DNA from 4 places in the Mesorhizobium sp. P2_F8 genome. Region 3 is predicted to be linked to each of the others. Evidence: riboswitches for the same ligand, from Rfam matches in the RefSeq annotation. Region 3 holds a riboswitch; each other region holds the start of a gene.

Region 1 (3,200 bases), on a different contig from region 3:
AGCGGCCACCAGCTGGTTGAGCCGACCGGCGGCATCGCGAAAACGGCGCGCCAGCGCGTTGTCAGGCACGATCCCTTGGCCGACTTCATTGGACACGACGAACCAGGGCCCGCGCGGCCGCGACAGCACGTCCGCCAGCCGACGGCACTCAAGGTCGAGGTCGTGTTCGGCCAGCATATGATTGGTCAGCCACAGTGTCAGGCAGTCGACAAGCACCGGCCGGTCGTCCGGCAGGGCCTCAAGCGTGCCGGCGAGATCGAGCGGTGCGTCGATGGTCGCCCAGCCCTCGCCGCGCCGCGAGCGGTGCAACGCGATACGCTCACGCATTTCGTCATCATAGGCTTGGGCCGTGGCGATATAGGTCCATGGCGAGGGTAGAACCGTCGCCWGGGTTTCGGCATGCGCGCTCTTGCCGGAGCGCGCACCGCCGATGATGAAGGTCAGCTTGCTGCGATCAGGCAAAGCTGTCGCGCAGGCTGGTCGCGGTGCCGGTGAAGCGGCCGCGCACCACGCCGACGACGGCGCCGAGCACCAGCCAGAACACCAGGTTGGTCACCGTAACCGCCACCACGAACTGGTGGTGCAGGCCTTCCGGGATCGGCGTCTCGAAACTGTCGGGCTGCGGTGCGCCGACAATATGCGGCGCGACGATCAGCAGGACGGCAAGGATCGCAAGCGGCAGCGACTTGCGGAACGCGATCAGGCCGAGACCAGCCGCGGTCGCCACCACCGTCGCCCACCACCAGATCTGGCGCTGCGTGAGATCGGCCGCCGGCATCGCGGGTAATTCCGGTGGCAGGCCGAGGCCCGGTGCCAGCGTGAACACGGCAAAGCCTGCCAGACCCCAGAACACGCCCTGGCGCCAATTGCCGATGCCGCCGGCGAATTCGGAAACCGCGACCAGGATCAGCGCAAAACCGATTCCGGTGACGATATTGGCAACCACGCTGAAGGCGAAACGCTCGAAACCGTCGGCCGGCGCCCAGCCTTCGTCTTCCGCCGCCGGAGCGGCTGCTTCCGCCGGCGCCGGGGCGGCAGAGCTCATCGCATTCCCCGCCGGAGCGGCTGTGCTCATTGCGCTGGAATCGGTTGCGGCCGGAGCGGCATGGTCATGGTGATGGCCGCCGCCGGCCTGTTCGTAGACTTCCGCCTTGAGGATCAGCGGCACGGTGGCATAGGCCTGCAGGCAGGCGAGAACGACGCCGGCCACGAGCCCTGCGATCGCCGCGATGAACACGACGTTGCGAAACAGGTTCATGATGTCAAATCCTCGTCAGTGGCAGGGAAACGCCATCGAATGGCGATAGTCGTGAGCCGCATTGTGGACCGCATCGATATGCGAGAAGCCGACAAAGCCGACGACGAAGATGCCGAGCAGCGCCACCAGTGCAAGCTGCATGAAGCGCGACTGCGAGGAGACGGAGGCGCCGAGGGAGACGGAAGCGGTAGTCATGTTTTGTCCTTTCACCCTCCACCCGAGGGCATCGAAGTCAGTTTCCTGTCGCCGGCAGGTCTCCTGGCTCGCGGATCAGCGCCCTTCCCCACCTTCCCGAAGAGAAACCTTCAGTGGCATATGGAGAGGACTACCGCACACAGTTGCGGGGGCAGCCACGGCATTGGGCCAACAAGTCCGCCCGCACCGCATTCCCTCTTGGCTCCAAACGGAACCGACGACAACGCGACTATAGGGAAAATCGCCGCGACCGGCAAACCAAATTCCGCCGACAACCAGCGCGATTGCGCCATGCAGATAAATCGGTTCTCCGGCACAACAATTGACAATTCCCATGGTCGGGTGTCGGCTGACAAATCCACAGGAAGCCAGCCATGCAGCCCATTGCCAGCGAGCGCGATCCTTACAACGGCCTGACCCGGGCCGAACCGACGCTGCCATCGTCGGCCTATTGGGATGCGGACAGTTATCAGCGCGATCTCGACGCCATCTGGTACAAAAGCTGGTTGCTCGTCTGCCGCCAGGCCGACCTTGCGCAGCCGCTTTCATTCCGCACCTTCCGCGTCGGCACGCAGGAAATCGTCGTGCTCCGAGACGAAACCGGCGAACTGCGCGCCTTCCACAACACGTGCCGCCATCGCGGCTCGCAGCTTTGCCAGGAAAGCGAAGGCCGGCTGAAGGCTCGGCTCATCACCTGCCCATACCATGCCTGGTCCTATTCGCTGCGCGGCGATCTCGTGCGCGTGCCGTCGAAATCGCTGCCGGAAGGCTTCGACAAGGCAAATCATCCGCTCTATCGCGTGGCACTCTCGGTGTGGCGCGGTTTTGTCTTCGTCAATCTGCAGGAGGACGCCGCCGGCTCGGCGGAAACATCCTTCGATCCAGCGTCCGGCAGTCTCAGCAACTGGCCGCTGGAAACGCTTGTTACCGGCCATGTGCTGCGCAAGGTGATGAACTGCAACTGGAAGGTCTTTTGGGAGAACTTCAACGAGTGCCTGCATTGTCCGGGCGTCCACAAGGACCTGTCGCGGCTGGTGCCGATCTATGGCCGCGGCCTGATGGGTCGCCATGACGATCCCGAATGGTCCCGCCACGCCGACAATGACGCGCCGGAGTTTTCCGGCGGCCTGCGCGCCGGCGCGCAGACATGGTCGCGCGACGGACAGGCGCATGGGCCGGTCTTCACCGGCCTCACATCAGCCGAACGCGCCGCCGGCCAGACCTACGCCACCAACCTGCCGTCGATGTTCATCGTCGGGCATGTCGACTATATCAGGACCGTGCGGCTGGTGCCGCTTGGCCCCGAGCAGACCGAGCTTGTCGCCGAATGGCTGTTTGCGCCCGAGGCGCTTGATGCAACCGACATCGACAACATCGTCGCCTTCGGCAAACAGGTGCTGGAGGAGGATGCAGGGATCTGCGAGGTCAACCAGAAAGGCTTGCGCTCGATGCGCCACGCGGCCGGCGTGCTGATGCCCGAGGAGTACGACCTGCACCGCTTCCACAACTGGATCCGCGAACGGCACGCAGCGGCTACCCCCAAGCCCTGATGATCACAGCGATTTCGGCAGGTATCGCCACGTCACGAAGCCGCAGACCGCCGCCAGCAGGCCGAGCGTGACGAACACCGAGCCCAGCCCGAAGAACGCCAGCACCACCGAATAGACCAGCGGCGGCGTCAGTTCGGAAAAGTCGAGATAGGTCCGGTAGACCGCAGCCATCTGCGACCTTTCATAGGATCGTACCG
Region 2 (3,200 bases), on a different contig from region 3:
CGAAGCCTCCTTCCTGCCGGTCGAGACCTACCCGCTGATGCGCTGGCGCATGCAGCGGGCCGAGCGCGGCGACGAAATGTATCTCGGCCTCGCCAAATGGGGCCGCGAACACGCTGGCTACATCGAACAGATCTATCGCGAGGTCGTCGAGCGCGGGCCGATCGCCGCTTCCGCGCTCGAAGGCCAGAAAGGCTCGGGCGGCTGGTGGGGCTGGAGCCATGCCAAGCACGCCTTCGAATGGCTGTTCTGGGCCGGACGCATCACAACGGCGCACCGTCGCGGTTTCGAGCGGTTCTACGATCTGCCGGAGCGCGTGCTGCCGCAAGCGATCCTCGACCTGCCGGTGCCCGCCGCCGAGGACGCGCACCGCGAATTGCTGCGCATTTCCGCCCGAGCCCACGGCATCGCGACATCAGGCGACCTGCGCGACTATTTCCGCCTGTCGCCCGCCGACATGAAGGGCCGACTGGAGGAACTGGTTGAAACAGGCGAACTGCTGCCTGTGCGTGTCGAAGGCTGGGACAAGCCGGCCTATCTTCATAAAGACGCGCGTTTGCCACGAAAAATCGAGGCCCGCGCTTTGCTGGCGCCGTTCGATCCGGTCGTCTTCGAACGGTCGCGCACGGAGCGGCTGTTCGATTTCCACTATCGCATCGAGATCTATACCCCGGCCGATAAACGCCAGTATGGCTACTACGTGCTGCCGTTCCTGCTCGGCGACCGGATCGTCGGCCGCGTCGACCTCAAGGCCGATCGCCCCGCCAGTGTTCTGCGCGTCCATGCGGCCTACGCCGAGCCGGGCGCGCCGCCTGAAACCGCTGCAGAACTCTTCGATGAATTGAAGCAGATGCAGGGCTGGCTCGGCCTTGAACGTATAGAGGTGACATCAGCCGGCGATTTGGGTCCGGCGCTGGCCGACCTGAGCGTGTCGTAAGCCCACGTTGACACCACTGCCCGCAAAAGCCTAAATCCGCTGCAGACGGTCTCTTCTCTTCAACGAGAGGAGCCAAGAGGGAATGCGGTGCGAAATTCCGATTTCAAATCCGCGGCTGTCCCCGCAACTGTAAGCGAAGAGCCAAGGCCGAAAGCCACTGGGGTATTCCCGGGAAGGCGGCTACCCAAGGCGATGACCCGCGAGCCAGGAGACCTGCCGTCTGCGACTGTAGAATCCGATCGCCCGGCGGGTTTCCGGGCAAGGAGCCCGATTTTTGGACCACGACAGCAGTTTTTCCGCTGGCAAAGCGGACAATTCGTCCGGCGAGAACGATGCCCTTGCCGGCGTGACCGTGATCGTCTGTGCCTCCTGTCGCGATGAAACCGGTTCAGATGCCCATCCCCGCGCCGGCGAACTGCTTGCGGACGACACGCGCCGCGCCGCCTCTGGCGAAGACATCCGCGTCCGCAGCGTCGAATGCCTCGGCAATTGCAAGCGCCGGCTCAGTGCCGCCATCCTGCGCGATGGTTGCTGGAGCTACGTCTTCGGCGACCTGACTGCGACCAGCGGCGCCGACCTCGTCACCGGCGCAAAACTCTTCGCCACCTCGACCGACGGCCTGATCCCGTGGCGCGGCCGTCCCGATAGCCTCAAGCGCGGCCTCGTGGCCCGCATCCCTCCCCTCGACCTGCTGAAGGACTGATCATGACTGCCTCCGTCTCCCGCGTCCCCTGCACCGTCGTCACCGGCTTCCTCGGCGCCGGCAAGACGACGCTGATCCGCCATCTCCTGGAAAACGCCGGCGGCAAGCGGATCGCCATCATCGTCAATGAGTTCGGTGACATCGGCATCGACGGCGAAATCCTGAAGGGCTGCGGCATCGACACCTGCCCCGAGGAAAACATCGTCGAACTGGCCAATGGCTGCATCTGCTGCACCGTTGCCGACGATTTCGTGCCGGCGCTCGACCAGATCCTGTCGCTGACGCCGAAGGTCGACCACATCCTGATCGAGACCTCGGGCCTGGCTCTGCCCAAGCCACTGGTCCAGGCCTTTCAGTGGCCGACGGTGAAGAGCCGCGTGACGGTCGATGGTGTCATCGCCGTCGTCGACGGTCCCGCACTCGCCGAGGGCCGCGTCGCCAATGACATGGACGCACTTCAGGCACAGCGCGCCCAGGATGAGACGCTCGATCACGACGACCCGGTCGAGGAAGTGTTCGAGGACCAGATCGCCTGCGCCGACCTGATCATCCTGTCGAAGAGTGACCTGATGGACGCGGCTGGGTCCACCCGCGCCAACGCCATCATCAACGAGCACATCGCTCGCGCCGTGAAGATCGTGCCGACTTCGCAAGGCAAGGTCGATCCGTCGGTGCTGCTTGGTCTTGGCCTTGCCGTCGAGGACGATATCGAGAACCGCAAGACCCACCACGACGACGAACTCGACCACGAGCACGACGACTTCGATTCTTTCGTCATCGACATTGCCTCGGTCGCCAGTCCGGACGAGTTGGCAAAGCGCGTCGCCACCGCCGCCGAGGAAGAAAACGTGCTGCGCGTTAAAGGCTTCGTCGAGGTCGGCGGCAAGCCGATGCGGCTCTTGCTGCAGGCCGTAGGACCGCGCGTCAATCACTACTACGACCGGGCCTGGACGGCCGGGGATGACCGCCGCTCGCGCCTCGTCGTCATCGGCCTGAAGGGGCTGAACCGCCCGGCGATCGAGCGTATACTCGCCGGCTGACGCAAACCACGGGCGGCGATGCACATCCTCACCACGACCTCCGCCTCGCTCGACGATCTCGCCGAGCCGGTCGATCTGCGGCAGACGCCGGCGGATATCGTGGCCCTGTCCTTCACCGACAGCGATCTCGCCGGACTGGCGGCGGCATGGAAGGCCGATGCCGAGCGCCTGCCCTCGATGCGGCTGGCGGCCTTGCGCGACCTGCGTCATCCGATGTCCGTCGACCTCTGGATCGACAGCGTCGCCCGCCATGCCAGAGTCATCCTCGTGCGCATCCTCGGCGGCTACGACTGGTGGCGCTACGGCTGCGACCAGCTTGCCTCGACCGCCCGCGCGCGCGGCATAAAACTGGCGCTGCTGCCCGGCGAATGCCGAGACGAGGATCTGCGCCTGATCGAAGCCTCGACACTGCCGCGCGAGGAACTGGACGGCCTGCTCGACTATTTTCGCGAGGGCGGTCCGGCCAATATGAGCGCGCTGGTGCAGAAGCTGGCGCGGCTGGCAGGGTCTGAAGCAACAATTT
Region 3 (3,200 bases):
GATCGCCAAACTCAAGGAATCGATGCCCAACACGACCATGATCTACGTCACCCACGACCAGGTCGAGGCGATGACGCTGGCCGATCGCATCGTGGTGCTCAAGGAAGGCCATATCGAGCAGGTCGGCACGCCGATGGACCTCTACAAGAAGCCCGGCAATTTGTTTGTCGCCCAGTTCATCGGCTCGCCGGCCATGAACATCCTGCCGGCGACCATCGACAAGACCGGAAACCCGACCGTCGTCAGCCATGTCGGCGGCCGCAAGGCAAGCGTGCCGATCGCAACGCCGGCTTCGGCAAAGGGTGCCGCGGTGAGTTTCGGCGTGCGGCCGGAAGATCTGATCATCGCCAGCGGCACGGAGTATCTGTTCGAGGGAACGGTCGACTATGTCGAACAACTCGGCGAAGTCCAGCTTGTCTATGTCGACATCGGCCGCGCCGACCTGCCGCTGGTGACCAAGCTGCCTGGCAATGTCGAGGTCAAGCGCGGTGCGACGCTGCGGCTGAGCGCGGACGCCAACGACCTTCACATCTTCGACGCGGACGGGCACTCCTTCTCGCTCCGTCAGCCGGAAGTAAAGGCGGCTTGAGACAGAACCAAGTCTCGACACGAAAAGAGCGGCGGGCCAGGCCCGCCGCTCTTTTTTGGAAATCAACTTCGGCTGTTAGCGATTGCCGAAGAGGTCGCGGTCGGCGCTCTGAGGGGCGGACCTCTCTACGTCACCCGACGAATTGAGCAGCTTGCCGACGAAACCACCGCTGTTGCGGATCGAGCCCGTTTGAGAGTTGTCAACCGAACCGACGGCAGGCTGGTTGGCGCCATTCGAACCGTAGTTGTCGCTGGCGGCGAAAGCGCTGCCGGAGATCGCCACGACGGCGGCGGCAGCAAGCATGATCTTCTTCATTTCAAATCTCCTGAATTCTGGATTTCGCCAGGACGGCGGGAGAGCCCGCCGCCTTCTGGGAATCGGCTGTTAGTTATTGCCGAAGAGGTTGCGGTTGCTACCCTGGGCAGGCGTCTGAGCAGCCGGCTCCGACTTCTTGGTCGAAGCGGTGTACGAGCTGTCGACAGCAGCGGTGGCTGCCGAGGCATTCGAACCATAGTGGTCGCTGTTCGCGAAGGCGCTGCCGGAAATGGCCAGAAGGGCGGCGGCAGTGAGGATGATCTTTTTCATTTTTTGGTACTCCAGTATTTCTTATTTTTGCCGTCCGTCTAGCGGCGTGTCTTGGGAAGAAATCGCGTCGTTCGGACAGCCCCGATGTGGGAGAGCCATCCAGCCATTTCCAATCACGAAGTTGTTCCGCGTGGACCAAGAATCCACCACTTGAAATTGCGCCGGGGGTTTCCACACTCAATGTTTTTCCAAGTTATATCAAAGAGTTGTACGAAACAGGTACCCCGATCACCAACTGTGTCGGAGGCCCAGCGTTCACACCTCCTGCACGCACCGTCAACAGAAACGAACCGTTCGGTTCGATTTTAGCGGCAGCTAATAGTCACTTTTCGATAACATTAACCTTTTTTGCTTCCTGGCAAGGGGTCAGTTTCGACGAGATTGGAGCCGGCTATGGTTGCCCAAGAGATAGGCTTCCGCTTCGCGATCACCGACCGGAACGTTTCGCAAGCGTGTCGCGCCGCATGGATACGATGTCGTTTTCATGCCGATGACGCGCCCGCGATCGTGATTAGATCATGTCATCTCAGGTGCCGCTTCGTGACGACGAGGCGGAGAATTGGGAAGCCGGTCAGAATCCGGCGCTGCCCCCGCAACGGTGGTGGAGTTCAAGTCGCAACGGGAGACCACTGGGCAAACGCCTGGGAAGGTGTCGCGATGGTCCGCAAGGACAACTCCAGAGCCCGGAAACCAGCCCGAGATGTCTAGACTCGACTGATCGCGGTGGGCGGTCAAGAGGCGGATAGTGCATGTCCGGCGCATCGCCGGCCTGCGTCCAATCCTTCCTCCGTCACCACCAGTTCAGTCCTTAGAAACGAGGACAGGACATGGATGCTCGCAACGACATGCTGAGGCTCTTGAGCGGCCGCCGGCAAGGCTTTTCGCTGGAACAGCCCTTCTACACCGATCCAGACTATTTCAAGCTCGACATGGAGCTGATCTGGTATCGCGACTGGCTGTTCATCGGTCATGATTGCGAGCTGCCGAAGCCGGGCAGCTACATCACGGCGCAGATTGGCGACTATCCAGTCGTGCTTGTCCGCGACCAGAAGGGCAATATCAACGCCTTCCACAATTCCTGCCGCCATCGCGGCAGCCGCGTCTGCAATTCCGACAAGGGCACGGCGGCAAAGCTGGTCTGCCCCTATCACCAATGGACCTACGAGCTGGACGGAAGGCTCTTGTTTGCCAGGCAGATGGCCGACGGTTTCGACAAGAGCCAGTTCGGCTTGAAGCCAGTCGCCTGCCAAAGCGTCGGTGGCTACATTTTCATCTGCCTGGCCAAGGAGCCGGCGGATTTCGCACCGATGCGCGCAATGATCGAGCCCTACCTTTTGCCGCACCGGCTGCGCGAGGCCAAGGTGGCGTTCGAGTCGACCATTGTCGAGAAGGGCAACTGGAAGCTGGTCTGGGAAAACAACCGCGAGTGCTATCATTGCGCCGGCAATCATCCGGAGCTCTGCAAGACTTTTCCAGAGGCACCCACGGTGACCGGCGTGCAAGGCGCCGACAGCGACCCGGAAATGCTTGCGCACTGGGCGAAATGCGAAGCGGCCGGCCTGCCGAGCAAATTCCGCATCGACCCGGCCGGACAGTACCGCGCCACCCGCGCGCCGCTGCTGCGCAATGCCGTCAGCTACACGATGACGGGAAAGCGTGCGGTCAAGAAGAACCTGTCCGACAGCGTTTCAACCGACAGCATCGGTTCCTTGCTGCTCTATCACTATCCGACGACCTGGAACCACATTCTGGGCGACCACGCCGTCACCTTCCGGGTGTTGCCGATCAGCGCCACGGAGACCGCGGTGACAACCAAATGGCTGGTTCACAAGGATGCGGTCGAAGGCGTCGATTACGATCTCGACGAACTCACCCACGTCTGGACCGAGACCAACGACCAGGACCGGCGGATCGTCGAGGAAAACGCCTTCGGCATCCTGTCGCCCGCCTACGAGCCCGGCCCTTATTCGGAGCTGCATGAGGGTGGCGTCATCCAGTTCGTCGAGTGGTACGCGTCGTTCATCGG
Region 4 (3,200 bases), on a different contig from region 3:
AGCCTGATCTTCTCGACCTTGTCCTCGGCGGCCTTCAGCAGCCGGTCGCAATGCGCCTTCAGCGCCTCGCCGCGCTCATAGATCCTGATCGACTGGTCGAGCGGCACGTCGCCACGCTCCAGATCATCGACGATCTTTTCCAGCGCGTCGAGTGCCTGCTCGAAGCTCATCGCCTTGACGTCTTCGTTGGTCTCTCCAGCCATCATTCACCCTTTCATCAGTCGCCCGACATGGGCGGCGACCGAAAATGCCAGTCCCTGCAGATCGTAGCCACCCTCGAGCAGGCTGACGAGCCGGTTGCCGCTGTGGCGTGTGGCGCGCTGCATCAGCTGGCCGGTCGCCCAGTCGAAATCATCCTCGGTCAGATTGATCTCGGCCAGCGGATCGCGATGGTGCGCGTCGAACCCCGCCGAAATGATGATCAGGTCGGGCGCGAAATTGTCGAGCGCCGGCAGGATACGCGACAGCAAGGCATCGCGAAAAACCTCGCTGCCGGTCTGCGGCGCCAGCGGCGCGTTGACGATGTTGCCGGCGCCGGTCTCGCTCTTCGCCCCGGTGCCGGGATAAAGCGGCATCTGGTGCGTCGAGCAATAGAGCACCGACGGATCGTCCCAGAAAATGTCCTGCGTGCCGTTGCCGTGATGGACGTCCCAGTCGACGACCGCAACGCGCTCGACGCCATGTTTCTTCTGCGCATAGCGCGCGGCGATCGCCGCCGTGTTGAAGAGGCAGAAGCCCATGGCCGTGGTTTTTTCGGCATGGTGGCCGGGCGGCCGCGCGGCGACGAAGACGTTGTCGGCGCGGCCGGCAAAGACATCGTCTACGGCGGCGTTGGCGGCGCCGATCGCGGTTATCGCCGCTTGCCAGCTCTTCGGGCTGACTGACGTGTCGGCGTCGATGCGGGCGATGCCCTCGTCGGGAATGGCGGCGCGGACGCGGGCGACGAAATCGGCGGGATGCGCGTAGAGAATGGTGGCCTCGTCGCCTTCCGGCGCCTTGATGCGATCGAGCGCGACAAAAGCTTCATCGTCAAGCACCCGCTCGATGGCGCGCAAGCGATCCGGCCGCTCAGGGTGACCGGGGGGCGTGATGTGCTCAAGGAAGATCGGATGGGTATAGAGACGTGTGGTCATCTTCCCTATCTAGTGCCCCGACGTCGCGATGGCCATGCGTTGTGGCCTGATGGCTGGGGAAAATCACACATGCGTCCATTGGTGTCGCTGCAGGCATTGGCGTCGTCAGCGCTTCGGCGTAAGGTCGCCGCCACTGCCTGGTGCCCGCCGCAAGCGGGAGAATCGGGAACACGGTTGAACTCCGTGGCGTGCCCAACGCTGTAAGGGGGACCGCGCCGGTAAATGCCACTGTCGATGACGGGAAGGCACCGGACGCGGGTTGATCCCAAGCCAGAAGACCGGCCTGGCAGGCATCGTCATCCGCATGGTCAGGCGGAAGACATCCACAGCAATCGCAAGGGGACACGCGATGCCAACACACATGACCGCCTCTGTTGGCGACGGATTTGACCAGAGTGCGCGCGATGCGGTCTATCGCGCCATGTTCACGCGGCGCGACGTGCGCGGCCATTTCCTGCCAGCCCCGCTCGACGATGAGGTGCTGGCGCGGCTGCTGCTTGCCGCGCACCATGCGCCGTCGGTCGGCTTCATGCAGCCTTGGAATTTCATCGTCATTCGCGATGCCGAGCGACGGGAAAAAGTGCGTGACCTGTTCCTGGCGGCGCGAGAGCAGGAACTGCCGGCCATCGCGGAAGAACGACAGGCGCTCTACCGCAAGCTCAAGCTGGAAGGCATCTGCGAAAGCGCGCTCAACATCTGCATCACCTGCGACCGGCAGCGTTCGAAGGGTTCGCCGCTGGGGCGCTGGCACAATCCGGAGATGGACCTCTACAGCACGGTTTGCGCGGTGCAGAACTTCTGGCTGGCGGCGCGCGCCGAGGGTGTCGGGGTCGGCTGGGTCAGCATCATCGAGGCGCAGGCATTGAAAAGCCTGCTGTCAATTCCCGAGCATGTTACGCCGGTCGCCTATCTCTGCGTCGGCCGTGTTTCCGAGTTCGCGCCAAAGCCGGACCTCGAAGCGCATGGCTGGGGCCGCCGCTTGCCGCTGCCGGAACTGATCATGAGCGAGACCTTTTGCGGGCAAGGTGAAGCGTTGCTCAAATCGACCGTGGCGCGCCTCAACGGGGTCGATGCCGCGCCGGCGACCACTGCCGATCAGCGCGTCGCGCCGGCCGTGCCCCAGCGCGAACCGCCGAAGGAGGCCAGCGCCTTGTCCTTGAGTTCCCTGAACTTCGACGACGCTTCGGCTAGCCGGGCGTCCCAGGCGGGATCGGGCACCTGGCCCTCAATGGTCCTGAAATAGACCTGCATCAGGCAGGCGATGGCGAAGGGTTCGATGAACGCCGCCTTGAAGGCCCAGGCGAAGACGATGGCGAGCACGAAAGCCCAGCCGGCAAGCTGCCCGGGCATGAGGAAAAGAATGGCGCCGGCAGGCGCCAGCATCAGCAGGAAGATAACGAACGAGACGCCCCACATGATGACCGCCAGCCAAACGGCGTTCTTGACCATGATCTTGCCGTTCTGGGCATAGAGCACGACGCCTTGGCGGGCAGTCTCGAACGGCGAGGCTGAATTGATGCGGATGTTGTAGCCAAGGATGATCTCGTCGACAAAGGTCAGCGACAGGCGGATCACCGTGTTGATGAAGCTGACTAGGCCGCCCAGGCCCGGGATCGGCAGGAAAGCGGCGATGCCGCCGAGCAGCCCGGTGATGGCGCGAATGGCGCCCTTGACCAGCTGGTCGACGACGAAAAGGATGTTGGCCTCGGCAAAACGCTGGGTCACGATGTCCTTGGCATAGGCAATCTGGTTCTGGCCGTCGGGAATGTCGCGGCCGTCGACCAGGTGGACCATGACCGCGACATGGCCGGCCTTGACGACATAAAGGATGTATTCGCGGATCCAGTAGACGGCGATCGAGACGATGCCGAAGCCGACCACGCCGCCCCACAGGGCAAAGGACAGCGGCCCGTCCGGGTCGGTGGAGATATGGCCAACGCCGTAGCCAACGGAGGCGCCCGTGCCGGTCGCGACGATATAGGCCAGCGTGATGCCGAAATAGACGATCATGCGAAAGACAATGAAGGGCCAGGTCCGCATCATGATGGACACCGACCTGCCGATATT

The links. Region 3 has a riboswitch for cobalamin ahead of AC1DZP_RS11695 (aromatic ring-hydroxylating oxygenase subunit alpha). Riboswitches for the same ligand answer to the same signal wherever they lie in the genome.
Region 1: it holds a riboswitch for cobalamin, as region 3 does, so the genes downstream of both, AC1DZP_RS28675 (CbtB domain-containing protein) here and AC1DZP_RS11695 (aromatic ring-hydroxylating oxygenase subunit alpha) in region 3, are expected to answer to the same signal.
Region 2: it holds a riboswitch for cobalamin, as region 3 does, so the genes downstream of both, AC1DZP_RS28470 (DUF1636 family protein) here and AC1DZP_RS11695 (aromatic ring-hydroxylating oxygenase subunit alpha) in region 3, are expected to answer to the same signal.
Region 4: it holds a riboswitch for cobalamin, as region 3 does, so the genes downstream of both, bluB (5,6-dimethylbenzimidazole synthase) here and AC1DZP_RS11695 (aromatic ring-hydroxylating oxygenase subunit alpha) in region 3, are expected to answer to the same signal.

Annotation. Positions count from the first base shown of each region.
Region 1 is NZ_JBFUFB010000014.1:75,756-78,955, reverse strand. It holds gene cobU (bifunctional adenosylcobinamide kinase/adenosylcobinamide-phosphate guanylyltransferase) at 1-462, opposite strand, end outside; gene AC1DZP_RS28680 (CbtA family protein) at 455-1,258, opposite strand; gene AC1DZP_RS28675 (CbtB domain-containing protein) at 1,274-1,453, opposite strand; cobalamin riboswitch at 1,490-1,687, opposite strand; gene AC1DZP_RS28670 (aromatic ring-hydroxylating oxygenase subunit alpha) at 1,828-3,003, shown strand; gene AC1DZP_RS28665 (MFS transporter) at 3,007-3,200, opposite strand, start outside.
Region 2 is NZ_JBFUFB010000014.1:30,901-34,100, reverse strand. It holds gene AC1DZP_RS28475 (winged helix-turn-helix domain-containing protein) at 1-934, shown strand, start outside; cobalamin riboswitch at 964-1,169, shown strand; gene AC1DZP_RS28470 (DUF1636 family protein) at 1,209-1,637, shown strand; gene cobW (cobalamin biosynthesis protein CobW) at 1,640-2,677, shown strand; gene cobN (cobaltochelatase subunit CobN) at 2,696-3,200, shown strand, end outside.
Region 3 is NZ_JBFUFB010000004.1:192,797-195,996, forward strand. It holds gene AC1DZP_RS11680 (ABC transporter ATP-binding protein) at 1-589, shown strand, start outside; gene AC1DZP_RS11685 (DUF680 domain-containing protein) at 665-904, opposite strand; gene AC1DZP_RS11690 (DUF680 domain-containing protein) at 974-1,174, opposite strand; cobalamin riboswitch at 1,686-1,887, shown strand; gene AC1DZP_RS11695 (aromatic ring-hydroxylating oxygenase subunit alpha) at 2,002-3,200, shown strand, end outside.
Region 4 is NZ_JBFUFB010000016.1:62,764-65,963, forward strand. It holds gene AC1DZP_RS29965 (exodeoxyribonuclease VII small subunit) at 1-203, opposite strand, end outside; gene AC1DZP_RS29970 (histone deacetylase family protein) at 207-1,133, opposite strand; cobalamin riboswitch at 1,255-1,434, shown strand; partial or broken gene bluB (5,6-dimethylbenzimidazole synthase) at 1,495-2,112, shown strand; gene AC1DZP_RS29980 (hypothetical protein) at 2,229-3,200, opposite strand, start outside.